DNA from 4 places in the Halarsenatibacter silvermanii genome. Region 2 is predicted to be linked to each of the others. Evidence: riboswitches for the same ligand, from Rfam matches in the RefSeq annotation. Region 2 holds a riboswitch; each other region holds the start of a gene.

Region 1 (8,062 bases), on a different contig from region 2:
CGGCAATATAGCTCAGGCTGCCGAGAAAGCCATTCTTAAAAACAGAAGAGTGGTGATTGAGCATTTTGATAGAATTGTCGAATATATCGATATCATGCCGGATCTGCTCGTGGGCATCGGAGAGGAAGTTATTGTGGCCCGACCGGGAGTATTCGGTCCCACCGCAGCCGAGGTCAAAGAAATAGTCTTTTCCTCCCTGTTTAACCGGCAGATGGCTCATACCGCCGAGGATTTAACCGCTATGGTAATCGCGAACAAGGGTTATCCAAGGCCTCCCCTCCACAGCGATGTTAAAAGCGGTTTTGTACTTCAGTTTAATGAAAGACCGGGATTTTCCGTGAAACAAATCGAGCAGGAGGTCAATGAACTGATAAATGCTGAACTTTCGGTCGAATACATGGACGAGGAGACGATCAAGATCGGTGAGATGGTTACAACCTGTACGGGGCCCCGCATCCACGTAAAAAACACCAGTGATATCAAGGGGTACGATCTCTCCCTGGACCTGGAAAAAGATCCCAACACTGGTTTTTATCTGCTGGCCGGCAAGATAGGTCAGGACGATAATCCCTTTAATCTCAGCTGTCCGGAATGTTCGCCCCTGCGCTCTGATTCATAATATATTTTTAAAGAAAAAAAGGAGGCAGATTTATATTGACAGCATCACAATCCAGCAATTCTGACAGTCGCGATCTAAGACCGGTTAGAATTGAGAGAGGATACACCAAGTATGCAGAGGGTTCGGTTTTAATGAGTACAGGAGATACAAAGATTATCTGCACCGCCTCGGTCGAGGACGGTGTTCCCTATTTTTTGAGGGGGGAAGATCAGGGCTGGCTTACCGCGGAATATTCGCTTCTGCCCCGTTCGACCCAGGACCGGACAACCAGAGCTGCCGCCCGGGGTAAGAGAAGCGGCAGAACCCGTGAGATTCAGCGGCTGATCGGCCGTTCACTTCGGGCTGTAATAGATCTTGAGGCCATGGATGAGAGGACGATCTGGATAGATTGCGATGTTATTCAGGCCGATGGCGGAACCAGAACTGCTTCGATAACCGGCGGTTTTGTAGCTCTTTATGATTCTGTTGATTACATGATGGAGGAAGGTATTGTTTCGGAAAATCCCCTGAAGGAATTCACTGCAGCGACCAGCGTGGGCATAGTGGATGAGGATTATGTACTCGATCTCTGTTATGAGGAGGATTCCAGCGCTGATGTTGACATGAATGTAGTTATGACCGAATCGGGTAAGTTTATCGAAATTCAGGGTGCGGCTGAAGAGTCACCCTATACCCGTTCTGATCTGGATAAAATGCTGGAACTGGCAGAAGATGGCATCCAGGGTTTGATCGATGCTCAAAAGCGCGCTCTGGAGCTGATATGATGAGCGGATGCCGAAGGCTTTTTGTTGCAACCGGAAATAAAGATAAACTCAAAGAAATCGGGCAAAAATTCAGCGAGTTAAGCATGGAAATTCTCTCGCCTGAGAGCCTGGATCTTGAATTTGAGGTAGAGGAGACGGGCAGCACCCTGGCGGAGAATGCTCTGATAAAAGCCCGGGCCGGTGCCGGTGTTAGCGGTGTATTGACCCTGGCGGACGATACCGGGCTCATGGTCGATGCTCTCGATGGTGAACCCGGGGTTTATTCTGCCCGCTTTGCCGGTCCTCAAGCCAGTTATGAGGAGAATAACAATCACCTTCTATCCAGGCTGGAAGGTGTCAGGGAAGAAAACCGCACCGCCCGATTTGTGACTGCAGCGGCTTTGGTCGATCCTGATACAGGCAGGGAGCATACTGTCAGGGGAATCTGCCGCGGCAGAATTCTCGAGAAAAGAAGAGGAGAAGGGGGTTTTGGTTACGATCCGCTTTTTTATCTGCCCGATCTGGATATGACATTTGCAGAGCTGGATACAGAGTCAAAAAACGAAATAAGTCATAGGGCCCGGGCGCTCAGGCGGGTTAAGCTGCTGCTCGAACAAAATTATTTTGACAGGGAGGAATAAAACTTGCTTTTGAGGTCACTGCTCTTTATGCCGGGAAATAACGCAAAAATATTGAATAAAGTCGAAGATGTGCAGGCCGATGCAGTAATTCTCGATCTGGAGGATGCTGTCTCCTCTCAGGATAAGGAAAAAGCCCGGGAGCTGGTGGAAAACAGATTGATCGAGCTCGAAAATTCAGTCGGACATCCCGATATATTTGTGCGTGTGAATGGACCATTAAAAAAGCAGTGGCCCGAAGACTGCAGGGCGGCTATCAGACCGGCTCTGGATGGGCTGATACTGCCCATGGCCGAAAAAGCCGGTGATATTCAAAGGTTTACGGGAGTTTTGGAAGCGGTGGCTTCCCGGAGGTCTGAGGTAGAGCTGGACGATATCGATATAATTTTGCTGGTGGAGACAGCCAGAGGGGTTCTCAATCTTGAGAAAATGCTGGAGAGTTCTGAGCTCATTTCAGGAGCGGCACTGGGGGGAGAGGATTTTGCCCTTGATCTCGGCGTCAGCCGGACGCGTACAGGAGAAGAGCTGCAGCAGGCTCGATCTCAGCTCGTCATGGCCGCCAGTGCTGCCGGTAAACTGGCGGTGGATACCGTATTTGCCGACATCGATGATAAAGAAGGGTTGAGAGAAGATGCCGGCCGGGCGGCAGCGCTGGGATTTGACGGCAAACTGGCAGTTCACCCCGCCCAGGCGGAGATAATAAATGAGATTTTTGCGCCCGATAGGGAGGAAATCGAGCTGGCCCGCAGGATTGTGAAAGCTTTTGAAGAATCCGGAGATAAAGCAGGCGGTGTGATGAAGGTGGAAGGAAAGATGGTCGATGAACCTGTATACAGGAGAGCGAAAGAACTGCTAAAACTCTGTGAATAAGAGTTTTGAAAGAAGAGAAGCTGCAGTTATTTTAAAAAACTACATAATTTTAGGGGGAATATTCATGGCCAGAGTTCTTGAACATCTGGGCAAGGAATTTATAGAAAAAAAAGGTTTTCCCATCCCGAATTCCGGAGTGGCTGAAAGTCCTCAGGAGGCCGAAGAGATTCACAGAAAACTGGATGACGATGTGGTAATCAAAGCACTCGTGCCGGCCGGCAAGAGAAAAAAAGCGGGAGCGATAAAATTTCCGGAAGATCCGCAGGAAACCCGCAGTGCTGCCCGGGAAATACTCGGTATGACGGTACAGGAATTTCCCGTCGAAAAAGTTTTAATAGAGGAAAGGCTGGAGATAAAATCAGAGCTTTATCTCTCCATCATCTATGACAAAGAAAATCGCCAGCCGCTGGTCATAGCCAGCACCGAGGGAGGGATTGATGTAGAGGAGATGAGCTCAAAATATCCTGAGCGGATTAAAAAAGCCGGAGTTCATCCCTTCCGGGGGCTGCCGGATTACAGGGCCAGAGAACTCTGGAGCGAGCTGGGTTTCAGCGGCGAGCTTTTGAGGAAATTGACCCACATTACCGTAAGATTATTCGAGGCTTTTTATGAGTATGACTGCACCACCCTGGAGATAAATCCATTGGTAGTTACAGAAAAAGAAGAGGTGGTAGGAGCCGATTGCGTGATGGCCGCCGATGATCTGGCTATGTTCCGTCAGAAGGAGCTTTCTGAACGCGTCCAGGTCGGAAGTGAGCGCATCTGGAGGCCGCTGACAGAGCTGGAAAAGAGAGTGGTTGAGGTTAATGAGCGCGATCCTTACCGCGGCACGGCCCGCTATATAGAGCTCGAGGAAGGAGAGGTGGGTTTTATGTGCGGCGGTGGAGGAGGAAGTCTTGTTATGTTCGACACCCTGATCAATTTGGGTTTGAGCCCCTCCAACTACACCGAATTCGGCGGCAACCCCCCTGTAAGAAAAGTGCGGGGGCTGGCCAAAGCCATTCTCTCCAAGGATAGCGTGGAAGGGCTTTTGGTCTGCTGCAACATCACCAATAACACCCAGGTCGATAATGTTGCTCAGGGTGTAAAAGAAGCCCTGGAGGAGAAGGAGCTGGATCCGGCTGAATTTCCGGTCATGGTCAGATTTGCCGGTGTCAACGATGAGCGCGGGAAAGAAATATTTGAAAGCGCCGGCATAGAATATCACGGAGAGGATATCACTATGCCCCGGGCCGGCAGGCTCATGAAGGAAAAACTGGAAGAATTTAATCGGCAGGAGGGAGAGCAATAATGGGAATACTGGTTGATAAAAACACTTCAGTTTTAATACAGGGCATTACCGGCAGAGAAGCTTCCATGGTGGCCGGACATATGCAGGATTACGGGACCGATATAACTGCGGGAGTTACTCCCGGCAAAGGCGGGGAGGTAGTGGCCGGAGTCCCGGTCTTTGATACCGTGAGAGAAGCCAGCAAGGACAATGAAGTCGATGTCTCTCTCATTTATGTTCCCCCGGCCTTCGTCCTCGATGCTGTCAGGGAAACTCTCGCAGCCGGGATAAAGAAGATGGTCATAATAACGGAGAATATTCCCCAGCAGGATGTGGTGAAAATTCTTCATCTGGCCGGTGAAGCTGACGCCAGGATTATCGGTCCGAATACGGTCGGACTGATAAATCCCGCTGCCAGAGTCAAACTGGGAGCTATAGGTGGGGATAATCCCGACAGATGCTTTGTTCCCGGCAATGTAGGTGTTATTTCACGCAGCGGAGGCATGACTGCTGAAACTTCCTGGATGATAAAAAGAGCTGGCAGGGGAGTTTCAACCTCGGTAGGAATCGGCGGAGACCCGATGATAGGATCGCCGCCTAAAGACTTATTGAAATTATTCGAGCAGGATGAGGAGACTGAAGCTGTGGTGATGTTTTCCGAGCCCGGCACCCATTTTGAGCGAGATGTGGCGGAGTTTTTGGAGAGGGGCGGCTTCACCAAGCCGCTGATAGTTTACGTGGCCGGTAAATTCACCGAGGAGATGCCGCAGGGCACCGTTTTTGGCCATGCTGGAGCCATCATTGAAGATGAAAGCAGCAAACCCTCACACAAGATGGAGAGGTTGAAAAAAGCCGGCGCGAGTATAGCCCATGATTACGATGAGATACTGGATTATGTTTCTGAATTATAAGATGAACTTTGAACAGAATAGTTTGAAAATGACAGAGACTGTTGACTAAGTTTATCTAATATGATAGGATATCTTGTGAAGTAGGAAAAAATAATATATTTACAGTGCGCCCGTAGCTCAGCCCGGACAGAGCAACGGACTTCTAATCCGTAGGTCACAGGTTCGAATCCTGTCGGGCGCACCATTTTTATTTATTCATATATCAACGAAAAGAGGCCCCGCCAAAATAACTGGCGAGGCCTTTAAAATTATTACTTGCACCAATTTCGAACCCGAAATTATTATTTCCCGGCTTTTTGAAGTATCTCAACTGCTTTATCTCTGTTCCTTCATAGAAACATGTGAGTAAATATTTAAAGTGGTTTCAACTCTTCTTAATGCTATTGCTTCCGGTGTTAAAAACATCGGGTCTTCACTGCCTGAAAAGGCGGCATTTCTTTTTTTATACTGTTTTAATTTTGTATGGCAGACAAAATTCCGGTAACAAAAAGTGGAAGGTTCGAGTATATTATAGAATGCTATGATAACCATTATCTGGCCGAAAATTAAACTTATGCCGGGGAAAAATTTCATTGTGAACGCAGCTTTATATCTTACAGTACAACTAAATGAGGTTTTTACACACCCATCAGCCAACTGAAGACAAGAAGATCCATATCTTAACTTACTGCCCGATACCTCGGGGGAACTTCACTGGGGGATTTCCCTGCTGTGGTGGACATCACTTTATATCTTAATGTCATAATATCTGCTGGTTTATCAGGAGATAGATAGATGATCGGGCAAAGATTTTGATTATTTTGCAGGAAATCTTTCTGTTATCATTGAATATAAAAAATGAGGCGTAAAAAAGTGAGCTAAAAAATTAAAATTTAATATAAGGCAGTCGGGTGCCCCCGGTCACGGCCGGAGGAGAATAGGGAATCAGGTGCAAAGCCTGAACGGGCCCGCCACTGTAACCGGCATCAATCTGAATTTAAAGACCACTTAAATATTTTAGTATTTAGGGAAGGGATAAATTCAGATTTAAGCTGGAAGTCAGGAGACCTGCCCGCTGGCCTATTGACCTACTTGTTCTTCGATGGCAAGAAAGGTAGGGAATTAGAGCAGGATTATTGTTTTCTGTTTGTTTATTACCCGCTAATTACCCTCAGCTGGGATTATTTTGATTCAGATTGGGGGTTGAATGTTTTTTAGTTTCAATTTGTAAGTTTTTTTATTTAGCCTCCTGCCTAATTTTTACTCCTCTCCACCTGTCATTGAAGGTGGGGTTTTTTTATTGAAAATTTAATTCCGGGCGGTTTAAATTAATTTAACAAAGGAGTGGTGAATTATTCACATCTCAGAGGGAGTACTGTCGGCACCTGTTCTGGCGGCCGGGATGGCGGCGGGCACAGCCGGGGTGGCGGTCGGTCTCAAAAATATGAATGAAGATCAGATTCCCCGGGCGGCCATAGTAAGTGCGGCTTTATTTGTGGCCTCTTTGATCCATGTTCCTCTTGGGCCCAGCAGTGTGCACCTGATTTTAAATGGAATTGCCGGCATATTACTCGGCTGGGTGGCTTTTCCGGCAATGCTGGTAGCTTTATTTTTGCAGGCGGTTTTATTTCAGCACGGTGGCTTTACTGTATTAGGTGTCAATCTTGTCAATGTGGCTTTACCGGCTGTTCTGGCTGGTTATTTATTCAGACTGGTTTTTGCCAAAAGCCGGGCGAATAAAAAGATTTTAGGTGCAGCGGCAGCACTGAGCGGGGCGCTGGCGGTTTTACTTACGGTATTGATGGTGGTTTTAACTCTGATTTTGTCGGACGCCGGGGCGTTCAGTGAGCTGGCCGGTTTAATTTTTGTTTCTCATCTGCCTGTAATCATAATTGAAGGTTTTTTGAGCGGAATGCTGGTAGTATTTGTGCTGAAAGTAAAACCGGGAATTATGAGAACGGAAAAGCTGTCAGCGATAAAATGATAAGCGAGGCGGGAAATTATGCTTACTGCTGAATTTTCCCGGGGAGATAGTCTTATTCACAGCCTGGATCCCCGGATAAAAATAGTAATCCTGGTGATGATGGCCGCAGTCACGGCTGCAGGAAAGAATTTATTTATGCTCGTCTCAGCTCTCGTTTTTTCTCTGGTGCTGGTCCTGGCGGCTGGTTTAAGAACAAAAAAAGTGATCAAACGTCTTTCGCTCTTGAATATTTTTATAGTCAGTATCTGGATTCTGATACCTTTTACCTATCCAGGAGAGGTGCTGGCAGCAGCTGGCCCTTTTACAGTAACTTCCGATGGTATTATTTATGCTCTGCGCATCACTCTGCGGTCCAATGCCGTCATGCTGGCAGTTTTTGCTCTGCTTTCAACTTCTTCAGTATCTTCATTAATGCAGGCTCTTAAATATTTTCATGTCCCCAAAAAACTTATTTATCTATTTTTCTTCGTATACCGCTATATTTTTGTGCTCCAAGATGAATTTAGCAATATGCAGAAATCCGTTGAGGGCCGGGGTTTTACGCCTGCAACCTCAGTGCACTGCTACAAAACTTATGCATTTTTGATCGGTATGCTGCTCATTAAAAGTTATGAGCGAGCCGCAAGAGTTTATCAGGCCATGCTGGCCCGCGGTTTCAAAGGGGAATTTTATGTGAAGGATGAGCTTGAGTTTTCTGCTGGCGATGTGCTGGTTTTTTCCTGCGGCTTTCTGCTAATGGTATTATTTTTTGAGCTGGAATTCGGTGTTTTTATTTGAAAAATTCAGAGAGGAGTTTTAATATGAAGATGTCGGCTGAAAATTTAACTGCAAAAGTCATGCTTCCGAACACGGCCAGAAGCAAAAAATTTTTAGCTTTAACCGTAATATTGGCAGCAGCTGTTTTACTGATGATGACGGGCGAAGCTTCAGCTCACAGAATGATGATAGAGGAAATTTCCGAAGGGAAAATAGAAGTGGGATTTGATGATGGAACTGTGGCAGAAAATGTCGAAGTCGAGCTGTATGACGGAGAAGAAAACCTGGTCGA
Region 2 (8,062 bases):
CTCTCCCGCAATTCCTTCCGGATACCCACCGCCATCCCATCTTTCATGATGGTAAAGTATCTCGCGGGCAATCGGAGCAAATTCTTCCGAAGCTGAAGCTATGACATAACCTCTCTCCGGATGCTGCTTGATTATTTCCCATTCTTCGTCCGATAAACCGCCCGGCTTCTTCAAAATATCCTCGGAAATTGTTACCTTTCCGATGTCATGAAGGGTGGCTAAAAGCGAGAGATTGTTTAACTGTCCATTTGTCAGACCAAATTCCTCCCCCAGGCTGTGGGCGTATTTTGTCATTCTCAGGGCATGTTCGCGGGTCTCATCGCTTTTGGCAGCAAGCGTATTCAGCAGGTTTTGAACCAGCTTATTCTTGCCGCTTCTGCTCCGGGTGAGCTTATCTTTCTGCATGTTATCCTCAGCTTCATGGAGTATTTCATAAATATCTTCCTCAAATCTGGTCTTGACTGAAAGCCCCACCCCCAGCGTAAGCGGAATATCATCGGCAATTCTGTTTTTTTCGGCCCTGGCTTCTATGCGATCACAGATCTTTCTGGCCTCCTTTTTTCCGGTGTGAGGAAGCAGAATCACAAACTCATCTCCCGCCCATCGCGCTGCGAAATCCTGTTCCCTGGTGCACTCCTGGATAATATCCGCCGTTTTATCGAGCAGTCTATCTCCAATTTTATGACCATAAGTATCATTCACCAGCTTCAAACCATTCACATCCAGCATAATGATACTCACCGGCAGCTTCGACACAGAATCCAGCTCTTTGATTTTCTCCTCGAGATAATTTCGGTTGTGAAGACCGGTCAATTCATCATGACGGGACATATGCTCTATCTTACGCTGCTTTTTCTTGCGGGATGTGATGTCAAGATGGGTACCGTACATCCACTCCGGACTGCCATCCTCGGTCCAGGTGAACACCCGTCCTCTGTTTAAAACCCATACCCAGCTGCCATCTTTATGCTGGAGTCGATTTTCAATATGATACTGTTCCTTCTCGCCCCGAAAATGTTTTTCCAGCTTTTTCTGAGCCCTTTTTAAATCTTCAGGGTGCATCAATTCCCGCCATGTATCGATCGTTACTGGTTCGAGTTCTTCCCGGGAATAACCCAGCATTTCCGCCCACTTTTCATTGATAATCTGCTCTCCGGTCTGCACATTCCACTCCCAGGTTCCCACATTGGTGCCCTCGATAATGCTGGCCAGCCTCTCATTTTGTTTCTTAATTCTTTCTTCTCTATTTTTCCGTTCGGTTATATCCCTGACCCATTCCACCAGATATTCTATCTCGCCAGTTTCATCTTTTACGGGCAGAACCCGAAGGTCAATCCAGCCCCCCTCGGGAAGAGAGGTCTCTTTTTGCAGCGATTCTCCTGTTTCCAGCACCTCTTTCGCCTCACAATCAGGACAGATATCCTCTCTTTCTCGATAAACCCTATAACATTTTTCATCCAGCTGCCTTCTCTCTGGCGGTACATCTCCAATACCCTTCCAGTTGCTGTATAATATATTCATCTCGAGATCATGAATAGAAACCATCTCCGGAATAACAGAAAGTGTCTTCTGCAGGCGTTCCTCGCTCTTTTCCAGCTCCCGACGCATGTGATATTTCTCGGTGACATCGCGAAAAACCAGCACAGCTCCCTGTATTTCTCCCTCTTCATCTCGAATAGGAGAAGCAGAATCGGCGATCTGGTATTCTCTGCCATCCCGGGAGATGAGTTTGGTGTGATTGGCCAGCCCCACTTTTCCGCCTGACTCCATAACCTCCTTCACCGGAGATGGTACCGGCTCGCCGGTTTCAGCGCTGACTATTTCGAAAACTTCCGGCAGATTTTTGCCCCTTGCTTCATCAGAGAACCAGCCTGTGAGCTTTTCAGCCCGCGGGTTCATACGGGTGATTTTACCTCCGGTGTCGGTGGCAATCACGGCATCGCCGATAGAATTGAGCGTAATACGCAGTTTTTTACGGCTTCTGCGCAGCTCCCTTTTTCTACGCCGAAGTTCAGTTATCTCCTCATAAATTGCATAAATCCCCTCTAAATTTCCCTCTATTTTAATGGGTATTCCTTTAATAATGAATTCATGAGGATTGCCTTCAAAATCATAACGGGTCCCCTGGTCCACCACTTTCTGGCCTTCCAGCACTTTCTCGGTTAAATTCCTGCCGGCGCTGCCGCTTTTCCCTTTTTCCAGCACCTCATCCATATCCTGGCCTTTTATTTCCTCAAGCTCATAACCAAAAATCTCTTTAAATTTATCATTGATATCTATAACTCGATGCTCTTCATCGAGTCTGGCAATCGCTGATCCGCTCCCGGAAAAAAGCACTTCCAGGCTCTGATTTTTTCTCTTCAGCTCTTCTTTTTGTTCTTTGAGCTCGATGCCGGCAGATTTGCGTTCCTTTATATTTTCGTGCATCACCAGCGCCCCCTGCCGAAAGGGGATTGCCCTCATCTTAAACCAGCGCCGCTCATCAGGAGAATGGCAGGAGTACTCCTGAACAAATTTCCGCTTATCCCCGGCAATTACCGATTTAATACCCCGAAGAGCTTTTTTTACCTCTTTTTTCTCTTCTTCTGATTCGCTCAATACCTCGAGATAATTTATTCCTGACCCGCATTCTTCAGGACTTAAATTGTTCTTGCTGGCAAAATTATTCCAGCTCTCGTTAACACAGATAATTTTTCCTCCAGCATCAATGACCGCGGCATTGTGAGGAAGAGAATCCAAAAATATTTTTAATTCTGAATTTTTGTTCTGGCTGCCTTGATCTTTCATATTTATTTACCCCTCCTCAGCAAATAGATCATTGCCAATATCTTTATATATTCATTATACATTTTAATGTGGGATATAACAAATCAAAATTATAATTCATTCTTATTAATAATTAACGAAAATCGGAAAATAAAGTACAAGCTGCTCTGATAATCCGGCCAATTTCATAATAACTGTTCTGGTGAAAAACCACAACTTATAAGAAATTTTTTTTCGTTTTCAGCAGGAGAATCATCATAAATCTTTAAAAATATAATAGAGGATAATATAAAAATTAAATATCGGCGCAATCAGGTGCCTCCGGCTACGGTCGGAGGAGAATAGGGAATCAGGTGAAAAGCCTGAACGGGCCCGCCACTGTAACTGGTAAGATCGGATTCCTCTGCCACTCGCCGTCTTTAAGTACGCAGGAGCAGCGGGGAAGGTCGAATTCGATCCAGGCCAGAAGTCAGGAGACCTGCCTGGTTGTTGAGCCTGCAGCTCCCCTATGGCAGGGAATGTAGGTGAAGCTAATGCAGAACCGGTGCGGTCAAATCCTGTTTTTTCATTTCCTCCGACAACTCTTGCCGGATCTGCATAGCTTACTCACCTAAACCACTCAACCTGTCAGGGTTGGGTTTTTTATTTTGTCAAAGCTAACAATCAACTTTTTCTAAACCAAAATAAATTTTGCTCATCCAATTTTGATCTGGCATCCCTCTACTTATCTGCACCGGTTAATATAGCCGGTGCAATTTTTTTTGGCATAAACACCTCCCTTTTATCTTCATCCCCACTCTGGCATAATCCCTCCTAAACTTTCTTAATATTTTATCCTTTGACAGCAGGGTAAATATACACTAACATGGGATAAGGATGCGACTTATTGTGAAGAATATAATTTATTTTTATCTTTGGAGGAAATAACTATGATGGATAATATTTCAGTTTATATATCGGTTGATATGGAAGGTGTAGCTCCGGTGACAGATAAAAAGGAAGTAGAAAGAGGTAATCCGGAGTTCGAAAAGGCCTGTCAATTCATGACAGAAGAAGCCAATGCCGCCGTGCGAGGTGCTTTTGCCGGCGGAGCTGAGAGAATTGTGGTCAGAGATGCTCACGAATCCGCCCGCAACCTGAATCCTGAAAAGCTCGACAGCAGGGCTGAGCTCATAAGGGGATTGAGCGGGAAGCCCTGTGGCATGATGGATGGCCTGGATGAAAGTTTCGATCTGGCTTTTTTTGTAGGTTATCACGCCGGACCGGACAGCCGGGATGCCGTCATAAGCCATGCTTATTCCCACAGGTTCAATGCCATTTCCATCAACGGTCATGCTGTAAATGAAGCCATATTGAATTCTCTTTGGGCCAGAAACCTGAAAGTTGAACCGGCGCTAATAACGGGTGATGTAAAAGCCTGTAAGCAGACAAAAAACCTGCTCCCGGATATCGAAACTGTATTCGTAAAAAAAGGACTGGGCGAGGCAGTTCACAGTCTCTCGCCCGATAAAGCCTGTCAGCTGATAGAAAGCCAGGCTGAAGAAATTTTAAATAGAAAAACTTCACGTGAAAATGTCAGCCTTTCAACCCCTCATGATCTCCAGCCCGTCTTTGCCAGGTTAGAAAATGCCATCAGAGCAGCGAATTGTTCGGAAGCTAAAATAGAGGATGCCCGTACAGTCAATTTTTCACGAGAGAACAAAGAAATCCTCCAGAATCAGCCCCTAACCGGCAGAATACATTCAAAATTGGCGCTCAAATCGAAGGGTGACAGATCCTGCCTGCAAAAAAATTATCTGCTCCCCGGGATTGAAACCGCGTCCAAAAAAATCAGGTTATCCCCACCCTATGATCTCCAGCTGGTTTTTTCCGGAAAGGAAGATGCCATCAAAGCAGCCAATTATCCCGGAGTTGTAAGAGAGGATGCATATACCGTCATTTTCCCGGCAGAAGATATAAACGAGCTGATGACTTTCATCAGTTTCGTCAGCTGATCTTCTCTATTTCAGTAAACTAATCCATTGAAACATCAGATATTTTTAAACGAAATTTTTTGCATTAAAGCTTCAGCAGAGCTTATTGTATCGGTGATCAATATGTGTTAGTATTAATGGGAGAATGATATTGTGAATAATATAATTAATACTTGGGGGTTAAAAAATCATGAAAAACTTCGGACTCATTCCCAGGCTTATTATAGCAATAATAGCCGGTATTCTGACAGGTTTGTATCTGCCGGAGAGCCTGGCCAATGTACTATACACCTTTACCGAGATCTTTGGGGAAATTCTCACCTACATAGTACCTCTAATCATACTCGCCTTCATCATTCCCGGCATATCTGAGCTGGGCGCAAAAGCCAGCAATCTGCTGGGCAAAACGGTTTTAACCGCCTATATTTCCACGATAATTGCCGGTATTGCGGCATATCTCGTGGCCAGCAGTCTTATTCCTCTCATAGCACCTGCGGGAGAACAGGTGGCAGAAGCCCAGGGACTTTCTCCCTATATCGAACTGGAAATACCACCGATTATGGGAATAATGACAGCACTTGTCACCTCCTTCATCTTCGGCATAGGCATAAATCATCTCAAAAACGAGGAAAATAAACTGACACTCTATAATTTCATGCAGGAAGTCAGAACAATAGTCCAGTTTTTTATTAACAGGGTTATTATACCCTTTCTGCCAGTTCACATCGCAGGTATCTTCGCCGATATGGCAGCAGAAGGGACAGTATTCCGAACTATCACGATGTTCGGTCCTCTTTTTGTGCTGGTAATTGCCATGCACATAACATATCTGATGGTGATGTTTTCACTGGCCAACAGGCTTTCTCCCAAAAACAAAGTTCTGACGAGCATAAAAAGCATGCTGCCCGCTTATACGACTGCTCTGGGAACCATCTCAAGTGCGGCCACTATTCCGGTCACTCTTAAAAGTGCGAAAACACTCAATGTAAAGGAGAAAATTGTCGACTTCGTGGTGCCGCTCGGGGCTACCATCCATCTGGCCGGAAGTACTATAGCTCTAGTTAGCTGTGCCGTGGCCACCATGATTTTATATGGCGAACCATTCACGCTGGCATCCTTTCTGCCCTTCATATTCATGCTGGCAATAATAATGATCGGCGCACCTGGAGTCCCCGGCGGGGCGGTTATGGCAGCTCTGGCTCCTCTGGCTTCTATACTGGGTTTTACCGAAAGCATGCAGGGTCTCATGATCGCACTCTATATGGCCCAGGATGCCTTCGGAACTGCCTGTAATGTCACAGGTGATGGAGCTATATCAATCATAGTGGACTATTTCCATTCCGACAGTGAACAGGAAGAGGTCAGCACTGAGAGAGCCAAAAGCGGTGCTTCCGGAAATTAAAAGAGAGATAAAATTCTGACAGATAAAATCGATTTAAAATTAGGTTCTTCTTGTTTTTAGTTGAGGGGTATTGTATAAGATCACTATCATGACAATAGTGGCTGGAAGATATAAAGCAAAGTGATACTTGAAATTTTTCGAAACTCAGGTTAAGCTCCTGGCCAACTGATAACAAGAAGATCCAAAATTAAATCACCGTACAAATATAGGGTGCCGGACTGAACTGTGTTATTGTCGTAAATTTTCATGTCCGGTGCCCCTTTTTTATTCATCGGGATTTTTGGCCATCACATCTGTCTCTGGCTTTACTATCACCGACAGCATGAGAAGCTCTTCTTCTTCAAGGCCTATTGATACCTGGTTGCTGTGAAACTCGGGTCTTTAAGCATATAACCAAATAAGTTTTTTTTGACATACCTTTTTACCAGCTGACGACAAAAAGATCAATAAAGCGTATTCACTGACCTGCTGAAGTTTTTAATTTCAACCACAGCCTTTACAGAAGTCACAGCCGCACATCTGCATTTTCTTGCAGATATGGCTCCAGCTGCGCCGGGCGAAAATGCAATCAGCTTCGTGACATTTAGCTTCTTCTTTAACCATCTTCATCAAATTATGATGTATGTAGTCGGTTAATATCAATATCAAATCTACTCCGTCCGGTATAGAGATCTGTCGTGCTCTTTTTTTCTTGCGCCCGGTGACATGATATATGCTGTCAAAGCCCATATCGCGAAGGTTATCCTTTATTACTCCTAAATTATCTCCTCCCACGACCAATGCTGACATAATAATCCCCCTTTTCTTTTGAGTTTAATTTTTTGGAATGAAACCCGATAAAATTTGAAAGTTCTATGAATCTGATTCGCAGGAGACAGACCCTTAATCGAAACTTATTTTCAATAAACTGCAAAAAAATTAGATGAACAAAGCTCCCAGGTTGGCCACTGCCCCTCCCAGCGCAAAAGCCATAGCTGTCGTAATGAACAGAACACCCAGCGCCATCTTTAAATTGAATTCGCTGGTCAAAACGGCGACCACGGCGATGCAGGGGACGTATAGCAGGCCGAGTACCGCGCCAGTAAAAAGCTGCAGTGAGTTCAAATCCATCTCCAGCATGGGCAGAACTGTCAGCTCTCTGCGAAAAACTCCCAGCATCAAAGGCACTGCTACCTCTTCAGGCAGATGCAGCCAGCCTGTAACCACCGGTGAAAGAGCAGCTCCGACAATTTCCATTATCCCGCTCTCGAAAAGAAGGGCAGCGGCGCCTATGCCCAGGATCAAAGGAAGCTCCCCGTTGACCATAAACCTTTTAATCCGGACGAAAACTTTCTTAAATACCACATCGACTCTGGGTCTTAAAAGAGGCGGAATCTCCATGGGGGTGACCGGCCTCTCCCCGGGGAGTATTCTTTCCAGCAAAACACCTGCGGTCATGATGATCAACAAAGAAAAGAGGAAAATCGCTGGCACTAAAAGAAGAGATCCTTCTGAGAGCAGAGCTATAAAAGCCCCGGTCTGAGCTATGCAGGGAACAGCCAGGCTGATCGCACCCGAGACTATAATTCGCTGTTTGCGGGTGGAAAAATTGCGGGTGGCCATAATACCCGGGATGCCGCAGCCGTATCCCAGCATCAGGGGAATGATGTTGGACCCGCCGAGACCTATCTTCTCCATTATACCGTCAAGCAGCACCCCCAGCCGGGGCATATAGCCGCTATCCTCCAGCAGGGTCAGCGCAATATAAAATGTGAAAACATAGGGTAAAACCAGGCCAAAGGGCCATTCCAGTCCTTTTACCAGAAAACCGTACTCTCCTATCAACACTCTTTTGAAAAACGAGGGCGAGAGCAGAGTGCTCACCACAGATTCCAGCAAGGGGATCATAAAACCTTCGATCACGGGCATAAGCAGATACTGT
Region 3 (8,062 bases), on a different contig from region 2:
CTGCGGTTGGAAAGCTGCTGAGAAATTTCTACAGCTTCCTCATAATTGCCGGATTCCAGTAAAGCTTCCAGCTTCTCCACCTGTAATTTTAAACTTTCTGTATCGAGCAAGGTTTCTTTTCCTGGCATATTTTCACCTCCGTTAGTTTAGTATAATATATCAAAACATTATTAATAGCAACATTTTTTTGGATTTTCATCGAAAACACCCGGCTAAAAATCTTTATTATTCTTAGTTAAAAGGTTTGAATTTAAAAATTGCGCTCCCTTCGCAAAAGCTTGTCCCTGAGCTCACGCTTAGCCCGGCACATCCTGAGCCGGAAACACTATTTTTTGGCCATGGACTTAACCTGAGTTTCGAAAAATTTCGAGCATCACTTTCTAATTGATATATTGAGCTGAACCTGCAGGCAGGAAAATGAATCTGCATATACAATTCTATATTAGGCAGAGTCAGTACTAAAACACAAAACAGTCTGCGGCATTTAGATTGATAGAATTTAAGGATGCTTATTTAAGCACAAAAATATCAGGGGGCTATTTCATTGAAAAAGTGGCTGGCAAATTTGAGTTTAAAACCAAAATTAGTAATTTTGTTTTTGATCATCGGACTTGTTCCCGTTTTAATTGTAGGAGTGTTTTCTTTCAGAACTTCTGAGCAGGAGATCCAGAATCAGATATATAATACTATTTCCATGGCCGGTTATCAAACAGAGACATCTCTGGACGATTTCTGGAATGAACGTGAGATGGATATGTTGAGCACCATCAATAACAATGAAATATATGAGTCTATGACTGAATCGGAAGATGAGACGGATGAAGGAGAGGAATGGGCTAAAGGAGTTTTTGAATTCAGAATTGGTGAGACCATTGATAATATCCATGAATCATTCGAGCATTACGAAGCCATATCAGTGACCAGCCCTCGCGGCGTCGTTACCTACTCCACCGATGAAGATGATATCGGAGCTGATCTTTCCGACAGAGATTATCTTCAAGCTGCTCTGGAGGGGGAGATGAACTGGTCTGAGCCTTTTTATTCCGATGTGAGAGAAGAACACCTTATCACTCTTGCTGCTCCGGTCAGAACCGAAGGCGTCGAAGGAGAGATTGTCGGAGCTATGATATTCGTGGTCGACACCTCCCATGTGGATGAGATAATACATCAGGGGCTGGAAGAGCTGGGTGAGACAGCCGATGCTTACATAATAGATTCGGATGGACTTCTATTGACCAACACTCTGATCGGTGATCTGGCGGAAGGAGCTGCCTTCCAGGAACGGATAGAAACTGAAGCTGTAGGGAGACTGTCAGAACCAATTTCCGCAGGAGAATTCGATTTTCGATACACAGCAGAGTATGTTGAATATAGAGGTCAGCCAGTCTTAGGTCAAAATGAAGTCATACGTTACGGAGATACGGCAGCCGGTCTGATTATCGAGATTGATCAGGAGGAGATACTTGCTGGCACCCGTGATCTCAGAAACAATATGCTGATAACTATACTGGCATCCGGCATTATAATAGCCTTTTTCGCCTATTTTATAGCCAGAAGTGTGGCTAACCCCATTGTACTTTTGACCGGAGTCATCGAAAAAATTGCTGATTTAGACCTGACGTTCCAGGAAGATAGCAGGGCAACCGAATTTCTCGATAGAGATGATGAAATAGGTAGAATCACCCAATCCGTCGCCGATATGCAGCAGAATTTGATTGATTCTGTTGAGCAGGAGAAGAATATTGCCGAGAATCTGGCTTCTTCCAGCCAGCAGCTTTCGGCCAACAGCGAAGAGATGTCCGCCTCTGCTGATGAGATCAGCACGGCCATAGAGGAAGTCGCTTCGGGCGCAGAGGAGCAGTCAGCTCAGATAGATGAAACTCAGGAAAACATGGAAGATCTCAGCCAGGGTATAGATGCAGTGACCGAGCGCGCCCGGAATATGGAAGAAAAGGCAGATCAGGTAAGAGAAGAGGTTGACCAGGGCAATAATGCGCTGGAAAACTCGCGTCAGAAGATCGACAGCGTGGAGGAAAAATCTTCTCAGGTTGCTGAAGATATCAATAAACTTGGCGATCTATCCGACGAGATCAGTGAAATAGTTGAGCTTATCAGCAATATATCGGAACAGACAAATCTGCTGGCTTTAAATGCGGCCATCGAAGCGGCCCGGGCCGGACAGGCCGGACAGGGTTTCAGCGTGGTAGCTGATGAGATTAGAGAGCTGGCCGAAGAATCTTCACAGGCTACCGAGGAGATAGCTGGATTGATAGGGAAAATCCAGAACAGGGTCGATAGTTCTGTACAGCAGACCGAAGAGACTGTTGATGTTGTGGAAGAAAGCGTAACGGCCATCGAAGATACCCGCGATACCTTCACCCAGATAGAGGATGCTATAGAGGATCTCACCGATCTAATTCAGGATGTTACCGCCAGCGCCAATCAGATGGCGGTGGGCAGCAGTGAGGTATCGGCAGCTATGGAAGAGATTGCCGCGGTCAGCGAGGAAGTTTCCGGCAACGCTGAAGAAGTTGCCGCCGCCAGCGAGGAACAGAGCGCTTCCACCCAGGAAGTCGTCAGAGCTTCGGAAGATCTTGCTGAGATGGCTCAAAAGCTTAATGAACTGACAGATGAATTTGAAATTTAACTGGAGATGATTTTTTGGATATCAAAGATTTGCTGGATAAGCAAAAGGCTAAATATTACAGGACAAAACAGGGGAAGAAAATCTTCCTCAAAGGAGATAAAGCCCGGGAAGTTTTTATTTTACTCAAGGGTACGATAGCTATCTTTGATTCCCAATCTGATTTTAATCGCGAGATGATGGCAGAAAAGATTTCCTCGGGGGAGATTTTTGGCGAGGGAGCTCTGGTAAAAGAAAAAAAACATCTTTATAGCTCGGTAGCTCTTAAAAAAAGCCTATATGCAGGTCTTGAAGCTCAAGATTTTGAATATCTGCTGGGAAACTCCGGAGAGCTGAGAGAAAAATTATTCGCCGCTCTTTCGCGCAGAAAGAAAAAGCTCAACCAGGATGATTATGAGAAAGTTATCGTAGAGCTGAAGGGGAAGCTTCCCCCCTCTGAAGATAGCAGGGTCGTTTCCTCCGGGGAGAATGAAAGCAGCAGTCTCGGGGAATGGAGTTCGGATTATTTGCCAATGGATGGTATATATTTATCCGGGCACAGGGAGATAAGAGAGGAAATTTCTTCTGATGCTGAAAATTTTGCGAAATACATCTTCTCCAAAACCCGGAAATGTCCGGTCTGTCAGGCTGAAATCGAGGTCAGAAAAATAAGAAAATCCCGTCTGAGTCTGGATGAGATGCGCAGCGACCTGCGGCAGATATACTCTAACTTCAAGCCCAGCTGGTATTATATCTGGACCTGCCCCTACTGCTTTTATACGGCCCCCAAAAATGATTTTGATGAGCTCTGCAGAAAAAATGAATCTCTGCTGGAAAAGAAATTTAAGGATGTAATTTTGGAGACTGAAGATGAAAAAGTTAAGGCCGGCTATAGTGTGCCGAGAAAATTAAATGAGGTTTTTCGAGCTTATTATACTGCCCTGAGACTTTTTGATTTTCTCGAAGTTGAGCACGACAAACCGGGAGCGGCCTGGATTCGGCTCAGCTGGCTGTATGAAGACGCAGGGTTTGAGAAGCTCCAGGCAAAAGCTGCTGAGCGAGCTCTTTATCATCTGGAGAAATTTTATCTTCACGGTGATACCGGCAGATTATCCCAGGAAGCAGAACACAGAATCGTTTTAATGCTCTCTGACCTGATAATAAAGCACGACGAAAAACCTGAAAGAGCTTTAAAGATGCTCGACAGTTTGATAAGAGCTGATCATATAAAGAGAGTTTATAGAAGATTGGCCCGGGAAAAGTTCCGCGAATTAAAAGATAAAAATAGATAAATTTAAAGCGTGACTGGGGGTAATTTTATTTGTCTGCACTTTATCAGCAGTTAAATGATAAATTTTCCTCGCTTAGAAGAGAAAATTATAATAAATCTTCGCTGGTGGCGGTCAGCCACGCCATAGAGGATGTTGTCATGGAACATAAATTGCCGGCCTGTATGTATGTTTTTTTTCAGAAAAATGAATTCTTTGCCAGCGAACGCGATAGGTATCTCAAACTTGATGCTGTTTGTTCCGGACTTTATCTGTTCGCAGATGAATTTAGCCCGGATTTAAAGGTTAATTTCAGCGAAAGCACTCACTTTTTTGATATCAAAGAGTTTTCAGCGAAAATCAGAAAAGATCTGCTGCAGGAATGGGCAGTCATTGTGGATCATCCCGTTCACTCCATGGCGCTGGTCACCCAGGAAATGCCTGATAAACAGCATATGGTCGGCGATTCTTTTCGTATCTTCAAAGGCAATTTGTTTTTTGAAAAAGATATAGTCAGAAAGTCGGCCGAGATAATCAAGGGATTTATTCGACAGGATTATTCCCCCGGTTTTTCAGAAAGGAATTTTGCAGGGGCTGATGAGAAGGAGGAGAAGAATAATTCTTTTTCGTGTTCACATAGCTTTGCTGAAGGTGAAAATCTGCGTTCAGATCAGATCATAGAACATTTTCTCAGCAACGCTCTACAGGGGATAGAGGAAAAAGTAAATCAGCTGGCCAATCAAAATGTAATGCTCAGCTTCACCCTGGAAGAAAATGAAAAAAGGACCAGAGAGATAGTTAAAAGGCTCTGTTTTGCCGCAGAATATAGAGATGAGGACACAGCACTGCATCTGGCCAAGATAGGAGTCTTTTCAACCCTTGCTTTCTCGCTGGTGACCTCTGATGAGGAAAAGCTTGAGAGGATGTATTATGCTTCATTAATGCATGATGTGGGGAAAATAGGAATCCCCGATCGTATTTTATTTAAATCCGGAAAATTAACCGATGAAGAGTACGAAAAAATAAAAGAACATCCTTCTATAGCGGGCAATATTCTCAGGGGAAGTGACCACGAGCTCATCAAAATGGCCAAAAGAATTGCCTGTACACATCATGAACGCTGGGACGGTGAAGGCTATCCCAGGGGACTGGCGGGAGAAGAAATACCTCTCGAAGGCAGAATTGTTGCTATAGTGGACGTTTTCGATGCTCTGGTATCAGAGCGAGTTTATAAGGACAGCTATCCGGTCGAAAAAGCTGTAGCGATAATGAAAGATGATCGAAACAAGCACTTCGATGGTGAGTTGCTGGACCTTTTTCTGGAAAATTTAGACCAGATAATTTCTTATAAAAACAAACTTGAAGCCAATTTTGCCGGCCTTCCAGAAAATGAAGTCGCTTCTCACTATTTTAGACTACATCCTGAATTTTCACTTCTATCAGCAGAAGAGATACCCCAATATGAGGATTTTATTGACAGAACTCAAAAAGATTCCTCGCCGCCATTCAACATCCTGTTTTCTGACTGAAGCTACGCGCAGCTGCAGTTCTAATCTCTATTTACCGGCAATTATTATCGGAAGTACAGAGTATTCGGTTGTGTAGAAATTTTGATAGCAAAGGTATCAATCCCAGAGCAACGAGGGATAGTATGACCCGGGGATCCATTAAATTTGCTGCTTTATTAATTTCGTTGATCTGTCTGCCGGCATTTACAAAAATGATGATGCCGGGAAGATGGCCTATGAAGCTAACCCAGAGAAATGTGAAAGTCTTTACAGGAGTGAAGGCAAAAAAGGAGTTTATGATAAAAGAAGGACACAATTCACTCAATCTTAAAAGAAATAGAAGAGAGGCCCCGTATTCATCCAGGAGCTGTTCCAGAGAGTGAAAACGCCCGGCAAATCTTTTTTTGGCCGGGTCTTTAAAAGCGTACCTGCTGAGCAGGAAAACTGTTAAAACCCCCAGATTAACTGACAGTGAAACCAGCGCCACTGCCAGCCAGAAATTAAAAATGGCGCCGCCAACTATAGATAACACACCGGTTCCGGGTATGGATATGACGGCGAAAATATAACGGACCAGCAGAAAAATTACTATTGAGAGCAGCAAATGATTCTGGCTTAAGGTGTTTAATCTGCTGATATTGTCCTGAAACCATTCCAGACTGAAGCCGCTGTCAAAAAGCATAAAATACATCATTAACGCTGCTATAACAAATATAAAAAGGCGAATCATATTTTTGCGACTAATCTTAAATGCTGTCAGAAGCCTATCCATGGCAGCCCCCTCCAAACACAAAAACCCGGCCTCGACAGCCGGTGGCAGGATAATCATGGACACTGCTGACCGATGAAAAATAATCTTCCGGAAGCAGGGCTGATCCAGCCAGCAGCTGATTTGATTACCTGCTGCCCCCTGCCGACGAGGGAAAGAGCAGGTTTCGGTGCCGGGCAGGTTTCCTGACTTCTGGATAACAAAACCTGACATAACGACAGATTCCTTCCCTAACGTTTAACTTACTTTAGGTGGCAGATTGCCATCAAATCCAGTTACAGTGGCGGGCCCGTTCAGGTTTTACACCTGATTCCCTATTACCTCCCGGTCACGACCGGGAACACCCGACTTAAATTTTATAATTCTTTTTCAAAATTAAATTTATAGATGCAGGATCATATTCCTGCTTAAATTATCATATATATTGTATTCTGCGAGAAAATATTCTTTTGGATACCTGTATACAGGTATTTATTTTGCTTATGACTTTATTTTATTTGTTTCGTATTTTATCATGTTAACAGGTTAATCGAAATATCCTTCCCCCCTAAAAAAGCGTCTGATCACTTCCGGATATCTTTTATAATTTTGCAATCCTAACCCCCCAATCCCAGGGTACTTCCTGGGCACCTGCGTTTCAGGATTCATACCTCCTGAGATGCAGGTATTTTTTTATTTCAGTTTTCTATTTTTTATTGCCATCATTGTAATATCATCTCCTACTGGAGTTTCACCTCGAAACTGCTTTAAACTTTCACAGGTTTTATTAATTAAAGTCTCTGGTCTTCTGTAGTCCAGCGCAGTTATCAGTTCCATCAGCCTCATCTCTCCATACATCTCCTCTGAGCTCTCCGCCTGACGTTGTTCTATCAGACCATCTGTATAAATTAAAAGAGTTGAGTTTTCAGAAAGAACAAACCGGCAATCTTCATATTTTTGCTCTGAACGGGTGGTGAGATAAGAAATAGGGGGACCGGAACACTTCAGGCTGGCCGGTCTGCTGCTTTCGATGATCAGCTTGGGCGGAAAATGAAATCCGGCGTTTACGAGATTTATCTCATAGTTCTCGATATCCATAACTCCCATGACCAGCGAGATAAAATAATCAGCGGGAAAATCTTCTTCGCTGAAGCGCCTGGAGATGTAGTTAACGATATCAGCGGGCTTGATTTCATCGGAATTTGAAGCTGACAAAAGATAAGAGTTTATTGCTTCCCGCAGGAATATGTTGAGAATTGAACTGCTCAGATCGTGACCGCTCACGTCGGAAACATAAAATATCAATTTATTTTCGAGTTTTACGTAATTGTAAAAATCGCCTCCCAGTCTGTTGGCCGGCTGGTAATGAAAAGCAAAATCCAGTCCGGGAATATCGGGAGGCCCCGCCGGCAAAAATTGATCATGGAGCATTTTGGTTTTCTGTAGAGATTCCTCTATTTTCAATTCGCCTTTTTTCTTTTCCGTGATATCCTCGTGCGCTATGACGACAGCATAAGGCCCTTCGTCATCGTAGGGGGTAACTTTCATTCTATACCAGCTTTTTTTATCCGGGCCGTGACAGGGATATTCTTTTTCGTAGTAATCACTTTTTCTGCGCATCACGCTTTTGATTGCCTCGGTCAATTCAGTGGGTTCTCCTTTCGCGTTCAGGGTGACCTTCAAATAATTAATTCCCTCGGAACATTTATCAGGATCCAGGTTATTTTCCCGGGCGTGTTCTTTCCAGGAGCGGTTGGTGTAACGGATGATACCTTTGTCGTCCAGTATGGCTATATTGGCAGAGAGAGAATCCAGAGCAGCCTGAACAAGTCTGCATCTGTTTTCTATGAACTGATCTTCCGGGGCTATTTGGGCCGATTTTTTTTCGGACATGGTAATCCCCCTAAATTCAACT
Region 4 (8,062 bases), on a different contig from region 2:
ACAGTGGCGGTTGCCACTCCGTGCTGGCCCGCGCCGGTCTCCGCCACCAGCCGCTTTTTCCCCATGTGTTTGGCCAGCAGACACTGGCCGAGGGTGTTATTGATTTTGTGAGCACCCATATGGTTAAGATCCTCGCGTTTTAGATATATTTTTGCCCCGCCATATTTTTCTGTCAATCTTTCGGCAAAATATAGAGGTGAAGGTCTTCCCACATTTTCCTTTAAATAATGGGAGAGCGTATCCTGAAATTCCTGCTTTTCTCTGTACTCAAAATAGGCATCTTCCAGCTCCTGCAGGGCCGGTTCCAGTTCTTCTGGAACAAATCTGCCGCCAAATTCACCAAAAAAACCGTTTTCTTCTTCCCTATCATTTTCCCGGGTGACATCCGCCTGATCTGAATTTTGCATGAATTTTCCCCCTCTTATTGTTAAAAAATTAAGTAAATAAAAAAACAAAAAAAGCACGGACGCCAGCCCGATGAGATGGACGATATGAGGAAAATTATACAGCAGGGCAAATTGCCTCAGCTATTCTGCTTTCATCTCATCTAGCCTGGCTAAGCTCATCTCATCTAATTTTGATATGTTAATCAGTTGCAAATATAATAACTTATTATCTCCATCATGTCAAGCAGATGGCTGACTGCAGACAATACATGATTTTCCCGGCCTTTCTTATAGGTGTAAACAGTATTATCGGGTATATCATGTCTTCTGGCGACTAAAGCCCCGGTTAAAAAGCCTGAAAAGGGTCTTTTAGGGCGATCTTTGTGAAAATTTTATTAATTACAATGATAGTGCTGCATAATTTTCGGGCAGCCGCAGCTAATATAATCAGCCTGAGCCCTGTTATTTGAGGGATTAAGGGCATAAAGAGATATCCATTGCAGGTTCGGCATAATGATAATACAGGTCTTTATTGCTGCCATAAATGACTCTATCCTCTTTATTTACACCTGGTTGAGGGAAATAGAGAGACAAAAATTATTAAATATATATAAATAACAGGAACAAATAATCAGTTTTAGCTATAATATAGAAAATCATACACGAATAAAGCCTGGAAATCTTTTGAAAATAAGTAATTCAGGCTTTTATATTGAACTGGTCCCGCATGCATGTTATATTATAGGCGAGATAATGAAATTAATCACAATACCCGGGAGGTAATAAAATGAAATCCAAGATGAGAGAGGAGACGCTGAAGACTGCTACAAAAGTTAAGAGCTTTGCCATGAAAGAGGTCGGTGAGGTGGGCTGGATTGAAAAGCCCAAACCCGACTGTGGACCTTATGATGCCCTGATCAGACCGCTGGCTGTAGCCCCCTGCACTTCGGATATCCACACCGTTTATTCCGGAGCTATAGGTGAAAGAAATAATATGGTCTTAGGTCATGAAGCGGTGGGCGAAATTGTGGAAACCGGAGACAAAGTAGAGGATTTTGCAGCAGGTGATAAGGTGATAGTTCCCGCCATAACGCCGGACTGGCACAGCCGGGATATTCAGGATAGGGGACATCAGCACTCCGGAGGTATGCTGCAGGGCTTCAGATTTGCCAATGTAAAGGACGGGGTCTTCCGGGAGGTCTTTCATGTGAATCAGGCCGATCTTAATCTGGCCCATCTTTCCCCGGAGATATCGATGGAATCCGCCCTCATGCTCACAGATATGGTTACTACCGGCATGCATGGTGTTGAGCTGGCCGAGATAGGAAATGGCGATACTGTGGTCGTGCTGGGTATCGGACCTGTAGGACTTATGGCTATAGCCGGAGCTGCTATAAATGGAGCTTCCCGCATATTTGCTGTGGGTTCCAGACAGGTATGTGTTGAAGCTGCTAAAAGATACGGAATGACAGACCATATAAATTATCGTGATGGCGACACAGTCGAACAGATTATGGAGTCCACCGATGGCAAAGAGGTTGACTGCACCATCGTGGCAGGAGGCGGCCAGGATATACTCAAACAGGCTGTAGAGCTGACCAGGCCCGGCGGCACCATATCCAACCTTGTCTACTTCGATGAAGGCAAAGAGCTGCCTCTGCCCCGCTTTGAATGGGGTAACGGTATGGCCCATAAGGATATACGCGGCGGCCTCTGTCCTGGTGGCAGGGTGCGCATGGAAAAACTGAGCCGGCTGGTGGAGTATGGCAGGCTGGACCCCTCGCACCTAATAACACACCGCCTGTACGGATTAGAAGGCATTGAAGATGCTTTTAAGCTCATGAAGGAAAAACCCCGCGATATGATAAAACCCGTCGTAATGGTTGAATAGTTAAAAGCCTATCGGTATAGAACGGAACCATGGACATAAACAGATACTCCGGATAGTATTTTACTACCCTCAAAACCTGACGCTAGGTGATTTGAGTCCCGGCTGCTTCAATTCAGCAGTTGGGATTTTCTTATTTTGATGGTAATGAGCTTTTTTACCCCATCTATTTACCGGCTGAAGAGATGAAAACCTAAAATTTTAATCTGAAGCAGGAGTTTTTGCCGGCAGGGAGAATATCATAATTTAACAGCGAAAATTTGTCGGTTAAATATTCAAACGACTTCATGCTCAAAAACTTCTGAAAGGAGGTAGAATACAATGGAAAAGGGAGTTTTTATGACGGTGATTAACTGCATAGACGGCAGGGTACAGACGCCGGTTCTGGACTGGTTTCACGAGAATTACGAAGTTGATCACGTGGATATGATCACCGAACCGGGACCGAATCTCATCCTGGCGAAAAATGAGGATCAAAAAACAGTGGAGTCCATCAAAGAGCGGGTGAAGGTGTCTACTGAAGAACATAATTCTGAAAGAATAGCAGTTGTGGGTCATTATGATTGTGCTGCCAATCCGGCCGGCAGAGCAGGTCAGATTGAACATATTAAAGATGCAGTCGAGGTGGTCAATTCCTGGATATCGGGAGCCGATGTTTTAGGATTGTGGGTCGACAGCGACTGGCAGGTGGAAGTAGTCGATTAAAACTTATCAGAAGCCATAAAGCGCAGTCCACAAACAGTCCCACAAAAATTTCCATAATCCCCAGTTCCAGCGGTATCGCCGGCCCCGGTTAAATGACCGGATATTACCCGATAAAATGTGAGCAGAGGCGCGACCAGACACAGGGCACGCAAAAAGCCGGCAGCAAAAGCGAGGGTGGCGGCGTCTTCGCTGAAAATCGATACTGCATATGGAGCCAATAAAATCACAATCCCTGTATTTATAACGGCCGCAGTTAAGTGCTCTGCAATCCGGTTAGGTCAGGCGATAGGACTTTCCGGAACAATTATCTTCTCTCCCCGATGTTCGAGTACAGCCACTTCTACCCCGTAAACTTCCTGAAGATTTTCAGATGAAAGAATTTCCCGGCCGCCAGCAGCATAAACACGGCCTTCTGAGAGCATTATAAACTTATCGCTGTAACGAGAGGCAAGACTCAGATCATGGATTGCCGTGATCGCCGCTATCCCCCGGCTGGTCTCCTGGCGGATCAACTCCAAAACCTCCAGCTGATGGCGAAGATCCAGATCGCTGGTCGGTTCATCGAGGAGAAGAATATCCGGCTCCTGGGCTAAAGCTCTCCCAAAAAGAACCTTCTGGCGCTGACCTCCGCTCAGTCTTTTCACATCCCGCAGGCAGAGATCTTCCAGCTGCAGTTTTTCAATGATCTCCGAAACTATTTCCATATCTTTTTCGCGGGGCTTCCAGGATATATAAGGTTTGCGGCCCATCATGATAGCATCGAAGACGGTAACGGGAAAATTTCTGCTCTCGTTCTGCGGAACATAGCCCAGGTGTCGGGCCAGATCTTCTCTGGTAAGATTGAGCAAATCTCTGCCGTTAAAAATAAGCGAACCCTTTTTAGGGTCAAGAATCCGGTTTATGCACTTGATAAGGGTGCTTTTCCCCGAACCGTTGGGACCGATTATGCTTAAAATTTCACCTGCTTTGAGCTCAAAGCTTACATCCTCAAGCACCAGAGTTTCATCGTAGCTGAAATCGATAGAATCTACCTTTAACTCCATAAGTATTCTTTCCCCCTCATAACAAGATAGATAAACAGGGGGGCTCCCAGGAATGAGGTGACCACTCCCACGGGCAATACTATGGGAGATAGCAGCGTTCGGGCGGCAGTATCGGAGGCCAGCAGCAGAATTGAACCGGCTAGCGCTGAGAAGGGAATGAGATATCTATCATCGGTGCCTATTAACTTCCTGACCATATGAGGCGCCACCAATCCCACAAAACCGATAATTCCCACAAAAGAAACTATAACCGCTGCCAGAAAAGACGAAAGCAGCATTCCGATAATTCTCAATCTCTCCACGTCAACCCCCAAAGCTTCGGCGGATTCATCGCCCGAGCTCATCACATTATAATCCCAGCCTTTGCTGACAAAATAGATCAAACAGGGCAGCAGCACGGCGATGATCAGTCCCAGATCGGACCAGGTAGCCCGTCCCACATCTCCAAAAGTCCAGAAAACGATAGAGGCCACCTCGACATCGTCGGCAAAATACTGGATAGCTGTGGTGCCGGCCCCAAATAGAGAACCCAGAGCAACTCCGGTCAGTATGAGAGTTTCGGCTGCAGCCCCTTTGTAACGAACCAGGGCAAGGATGATAAGGGTGGAAACAAGCGCCCAGCCGAAGGCGGAAATGGTGGTTATATAAGGATTATTCAGAATAATATCTCCATCTGTACCGCTGTGAACCTGCCCCACTCCCAGAATGACGATGGAAAAGGCCGCTCCAAAGCCAGCTGCCTGGGATACACCGAGGGTGAAGGGTGAACCAAGAGGATTTTTCAATATAGTCTGCATTATGGTGCCCGATACCGAGAGGCCGGCCCCGGCAACGATGGCAGCTATCACCTGAGGTATTCTTATGTTCCAGATTATGACCCTGACAGGTCCCGAGGTTTCCGCCCCCAGCAAAACCGCCAGCACCTCCCGGGGCGGAATTGTGGTCGAACCCACGGATATGGCTATAATAACCAGAAAAGCCAGGATGATAAGAGATGCGATGCCAAAAATGAATTTTTTGTACTGATGTGATCGATAATCCTGCAAAACGCGATTTTTAACTTCCTCCAAAAGACGATCCCCCTCGAAATTTACAATAAATATTTTCCACCCCTATAGGCCCTATACGCCCTAATATTTGCCAATATTGACGAATCTATTTTTCCAGCAGATTTATCTGTTCAAAGGAGGGGAAAAACTCCTGCTGTTCTTCAAAAACCGGTTCGCCCAGAAACACTTCCATAATTTCTTCCGCCCGGTCGACAGGATCTACATCTTCAAAAGCTTCCGGATATATGACACTTCCTATATAGTAACCGTTGGCCAGAATATTGCTGAACTGGCGGTGATAGGAGGAATAGGGCAGAAGTGTATGAGTTCTCTCTTTTTGTACTGCCTTAAGAGCGGCGAACTCGTCATGCCGGTCCATATCGTCGTAAACCAGGTTTAAATTGCTGGAATCCATGAAAATATAGTCAGGATCCCAGAGCATAAGCTGTTCTCTGTCCACATTGGCCTGGGTGACGGTGTCAAAATCCAGCTCTCTTTCGGCGACATGATCGGCATCTAAAAATTCCAGGGGAGGAAAGGGCACCCGGACCGAGGTCAAGCCATGAGCTCCCCTGTGACCCATACCTCCGATAAAGACTTCCGGTCTTTTTTCTTCGGTCACCTCCTGACCTCTGCTTTCCAGGTCGGATATAATCTCTTCGGTAAAATCTATCAGTTCTTCGGCTCTATCCTCCTCGCCGAATATTTCTCCCAGGATGCGCCAGTCGTCGAAGAGCACATCACGATATTTGTGCAGATCGCCAAAATCCAGATAAACGACCGGTATTTCCGTCCTGTCCTGTAGATCTTCAGCATCCTGGACATCTCCCGAATGAATGATCAAATCAGGATCCTGACGGGCGATGAGCTCGGAATCGCCGCCGTGGTTGGGTCCTATCTGAGGTTTTTCTCTCAACTCTTCATAGACCAGCTGATAATCCCGGTAAAGCTCGTCATCAGAGCCGACTTCTCCTTCTTCGACCCCGATTATATTTTCGACCCCGGTAAAATAGAGAACATTGCGCGGGGCCCCGGAACCGACGGCTATGACTTCTTCTGGCTCATGAGGAACTTCAACAATTCGACCTCCCCTATCCTCTATCTCCAGAACCTCACCGGAAACCCGGGCGGACTGCGGATTGATAAATGCTCCAGCAGCCAGAATGAAAACCACTGCGAGTGAGATCAGCAGGAAATTTTTCATAAAACGATGATAGAAATTATTAAAAAGCGGTATTGAGGTGACCAATTTTAGAAATAACCTCCTTTGTTTTTTTGCCCGTTTATTGTTGCTCATATTTATGGCAAAATAAAAGGCCCAACCCTGACAGGTTGAGCGGTTTAGGTGAGTAAGCCTACACAGGTCCGGTAAAATGCGACGGTTAAATGAGCTGATAGGAGATATAAGGGACTCTCCGGTCCTGTATTAGCTTCACCTACATTCCCTGCCATAGGGGAACTGCAGGCTCGACAACCAGGCAGGTCTCCTGACTTCTGGCCTTTGCCGGATTTTACCTTCCCAGCGCCCTTGCCGGCCGGGCAAAATCATAGGCGACTGGTGGCAGATAAAAATCCGGGGTGACCAGTTACAGTGGCGGGCCCGTTCAGGCTTCTCACCTGATTCCCTATTATCCCCCGGCAATGCCGGAGGCACCTGATTGCGCCGATATTTAGTTTTTTTCCCTGCTTTATTAATTCAAGATATGTGATTATATTCCTTCCCGGTTATTTCCGGTTTTTTTCCGCTGTAAAAATAATGAGCTTTCCCGCCTGTTTCCAGCAGTGCCTCACGGCAAATAAATGTGTTACTGCCCCGAGGTTCTCACCCCGAGATTCTCATCAATAGAATCACTTGAGGACATAGGCCATAGCTCTTCCAACCGGCCCCTTATTATCCTGGATCTTCCTTTTATCAGTTGATAGATATCGTATAAGATCGGGGGGGAATTTCATTGTGAACGAAGCTTTATATCTTACAGTACAACTAAATGAGGTTTTTTATACACCTATTAACCAACTAAAGACAAGAAGATCCATTATCTTTTACTCGTCTTTATCTTCGTCTATTACGGAAACTTCCTCCACCTCTTTGCTGGCATTTTTAAGCTCTCTTATACCCGAACCTATAGCTCTTCCCATCTCCGGTACTCTGCCGGGGCCAAAGATTATCAGGATTATCCCCAGAATTATAATCAATTCAGGAGCGCCCAGTCCAAACATTATATTACCTCCTTTGCAAAAGAGAATTGGAATAAAAAATGAAAACTAACAAAAATAACATTTATCTCTGCCGCTTTTTAAATTGAACGGGGCCCCACAATCAGGGCATTTTCCCAGCCTGAATCCGGGCTCAAGGACGATCCTGCCGGCGGTAAACTCATCATGTGTGAGACCGCCGACAAATTTTAAAGCATCCTGAGGACAGCTGCTGCGGCAGACATGACAGCCGGTGCATCTGCCCGGATAAAAAAACGGATTTTCCTGGGTGAATTTGATCGCGCCGGTGGGACATAATTTTTCACAGCGCCGGCAGCATGTGCAGCGTTCTTCTCTGAATTCCGGCCGGGCAGAAATTATCAAATTATCATTAATATCCAGACTGTTATTTTCTGCAGATATCCTGCAGATTATCTGCAGTAATTCCCGGGGAAGTATGACACTATCTTCTTTTCCAGCTCCGGGATATCTTTTCTGCAGCTCTTCTTTTCCCATCTCTGTCAGATCTTCCAAAACCTCCCCGCTTTTCCGGGCCAGACTGGAGAAAACTTCCCGGCGGTCCAGTTCTTCATCATCTTCATCGGTATCACCCGATAAAGATGAGCTGCCGTCTGATCCGGGCCTTTTTTTGCCGGTATAAATAAAAGGCCTGCAGCCGGGAAAAATCTTTTTGAGAAATTCAACCTGGTTTTTTATCCAGGGGGCGACACGGTCAAAGTTGCTGCAGCCAGCCTCCCGGCAATCTGCAAAGGGGAGATAAAGTTCACTCCCCAG

The links. Region 2 has a riboswitch for cobalamin ahead of BLT15_RS01995 (M55 family metallopeptidase). Riboswitches for the same ligand answer to the same signal wherever they lie in the genome.
Region 1: it holds a riboswitch for cobalamin, as region 2 does, so the genes downstream of both, cbiM (cobalt transporter CbiM) here and BLT15_RS01995 (M55 family metallopeptidase) in region 2, are expected to answer to the same signal.
Region 3: it holds a riboswitch for cobalamin, as region 2 does, so the genes downstream of both, BLT15_RS10015 (TVP38/TMEM64 family protein) here and BLT15_RS01995 (M55 family metallopeptidase) in region 2, are expected to answer to the same signal.
Region 4: it holds a riboswitch for cobalamin, as region 2 does, so the genes downstream of both, BLT15_RS11845 (ABC transporter substrate-binding protein) here and BLT15_RS01995 (M55 family metallopeptidase) in region 2, are expected to answer to the same signal.

The regions. Positions count from the first base shown of each region.
Region 1 is NZ_FNGO01000017.1:11,338-19,399, forward strand. Features, by position in the region: gene BLT15_RS09235 (alanine-tRNA synthetase second additional domain-containing protein) at 1-619, shown strand, start outside; gene rph (ribonuclease PH) at 655-1,383, shown strand; gene BLT15_RS09245 (XTP/dITP diphosphatase) at 1,383-2,003, shown strand; gene BLT15_RS09250 (HpcH/HpaI aldolase/citrate lyase family protein) at 2,007-2,870, shown strand; gene BLT15_RS09255 (ATP-grasp domain-containing protein) at 2,935-4,161, shown strand; gene BLT15_RS09260 (succinate--CoA ligase subunit alpha) at 4,161-5,051, shown strand; tRNA gene BLT15_RS09265 (tRNA-Arg) at 5,158-5,235, shown strand; gene BLT15_RS09270 (hypothetical protein) at 5,367-5,687, opposite strand; cobalamin riboswitch at 5,922-6,120, shown strand; gene cbiM (cobalt transporter CbiM) at 6,391-7,014, shown strand; gene cbiQ (cobalt ECF transporter T component CbiQ) at 7,033-7,791, shown strand; gene BLT15_RS09285 (hypothetical protein) at 7,815-8,062, shown strand, end outside.
Region 2 is NZ_FNGO01000003.1:31,915-39,976, forward strand. Features, by position in the region: gene BLT15_RS01990 (PAS domain S-box protein) at 1-2,787, opposite strand, end outside; cobalamin riboswitch at 3,063-3,266, shown strand; gene BLT15_RS01995 (M55 family metallopeptidase) at 3,696-4,760, shown strand; gene BLT15_RS02000 (dicarboxylate/amino acid:cation symporter) at 4,930-6,141, shown strand; gene BLT15_RS02005 (DUF2325 domain-containing protein) at 6,625-6,930, opposite strand; gene BLT15_RS02010 (ferrous iron transporter B) at 7,060-8,062, opposite strand, start outside.
Region 3 is NZ_FNGO01000020.1:21,780-29,841, forward strand. Features, by position in the region: gene mgtE (magnesium transporter) at 1-128, opposite strand, end outside; gene BLT15_RS10000 (methyl-accepting chemotaxis protein) at 545-2,647, shown strand; gene BLT15_RS10005 (DUF2225 domain-containing protein) at 2,662-3,915, shown strand; gene BLT15_RS10010 (HD domain-containing phosphohydrolase) at 3,945-5,420, shown strand; gene BLT15_RS10015 (TVP38/TMEM64 family protein) at 5,452-6,228, opposite strand; cobalamin riboswitch at 6,327-6,531, opposite strand; gene BLT15_RS10020 (SpoIIE family protein phosphatase) at 6,841-8,040, opposite strand.
Region 4 is NZ_FNGO01000031.1:12,259-20,320, forward strand. Features, by position in the region: gene trpB (tryptophan synthase subunit beta) at 1-407, opposite strand, end outside; gene BLT15_RS11820 (NAD(P)-dependent alcohol dehydrogenase) at 1,174-2,277, shown strand; gene BLT15_RS11825 (carbonic anhydrase) at 2,596-2,979, shown strand; gene BLT15_RS11830 (MATE family efflux transporter) at 2,976-3,248, opposite strand; gene BLT15_RS11835 (ABC transporter ATP-binding protein) at 3,258-4,022, opposite strand; gene BLT15_RS11840 (FecCD family ABC transporter permease) at 4,013-5,092, opposite strand; gene BLT15_RS11845 (ABC transporter substrate-binding protein) at 5,178-6,320, opposite strand; cobalamin riboswitch at 6,532-6,744, opposite strand; gene tatA (twin-arginine translocase TatA/TatE family subunit) at 7,115-7,291, opposite strand; gene BLT15_RS11855 (4Fe-4S dicluster domain-containing protein) at 7,337-8,062, opposite strand, start outside.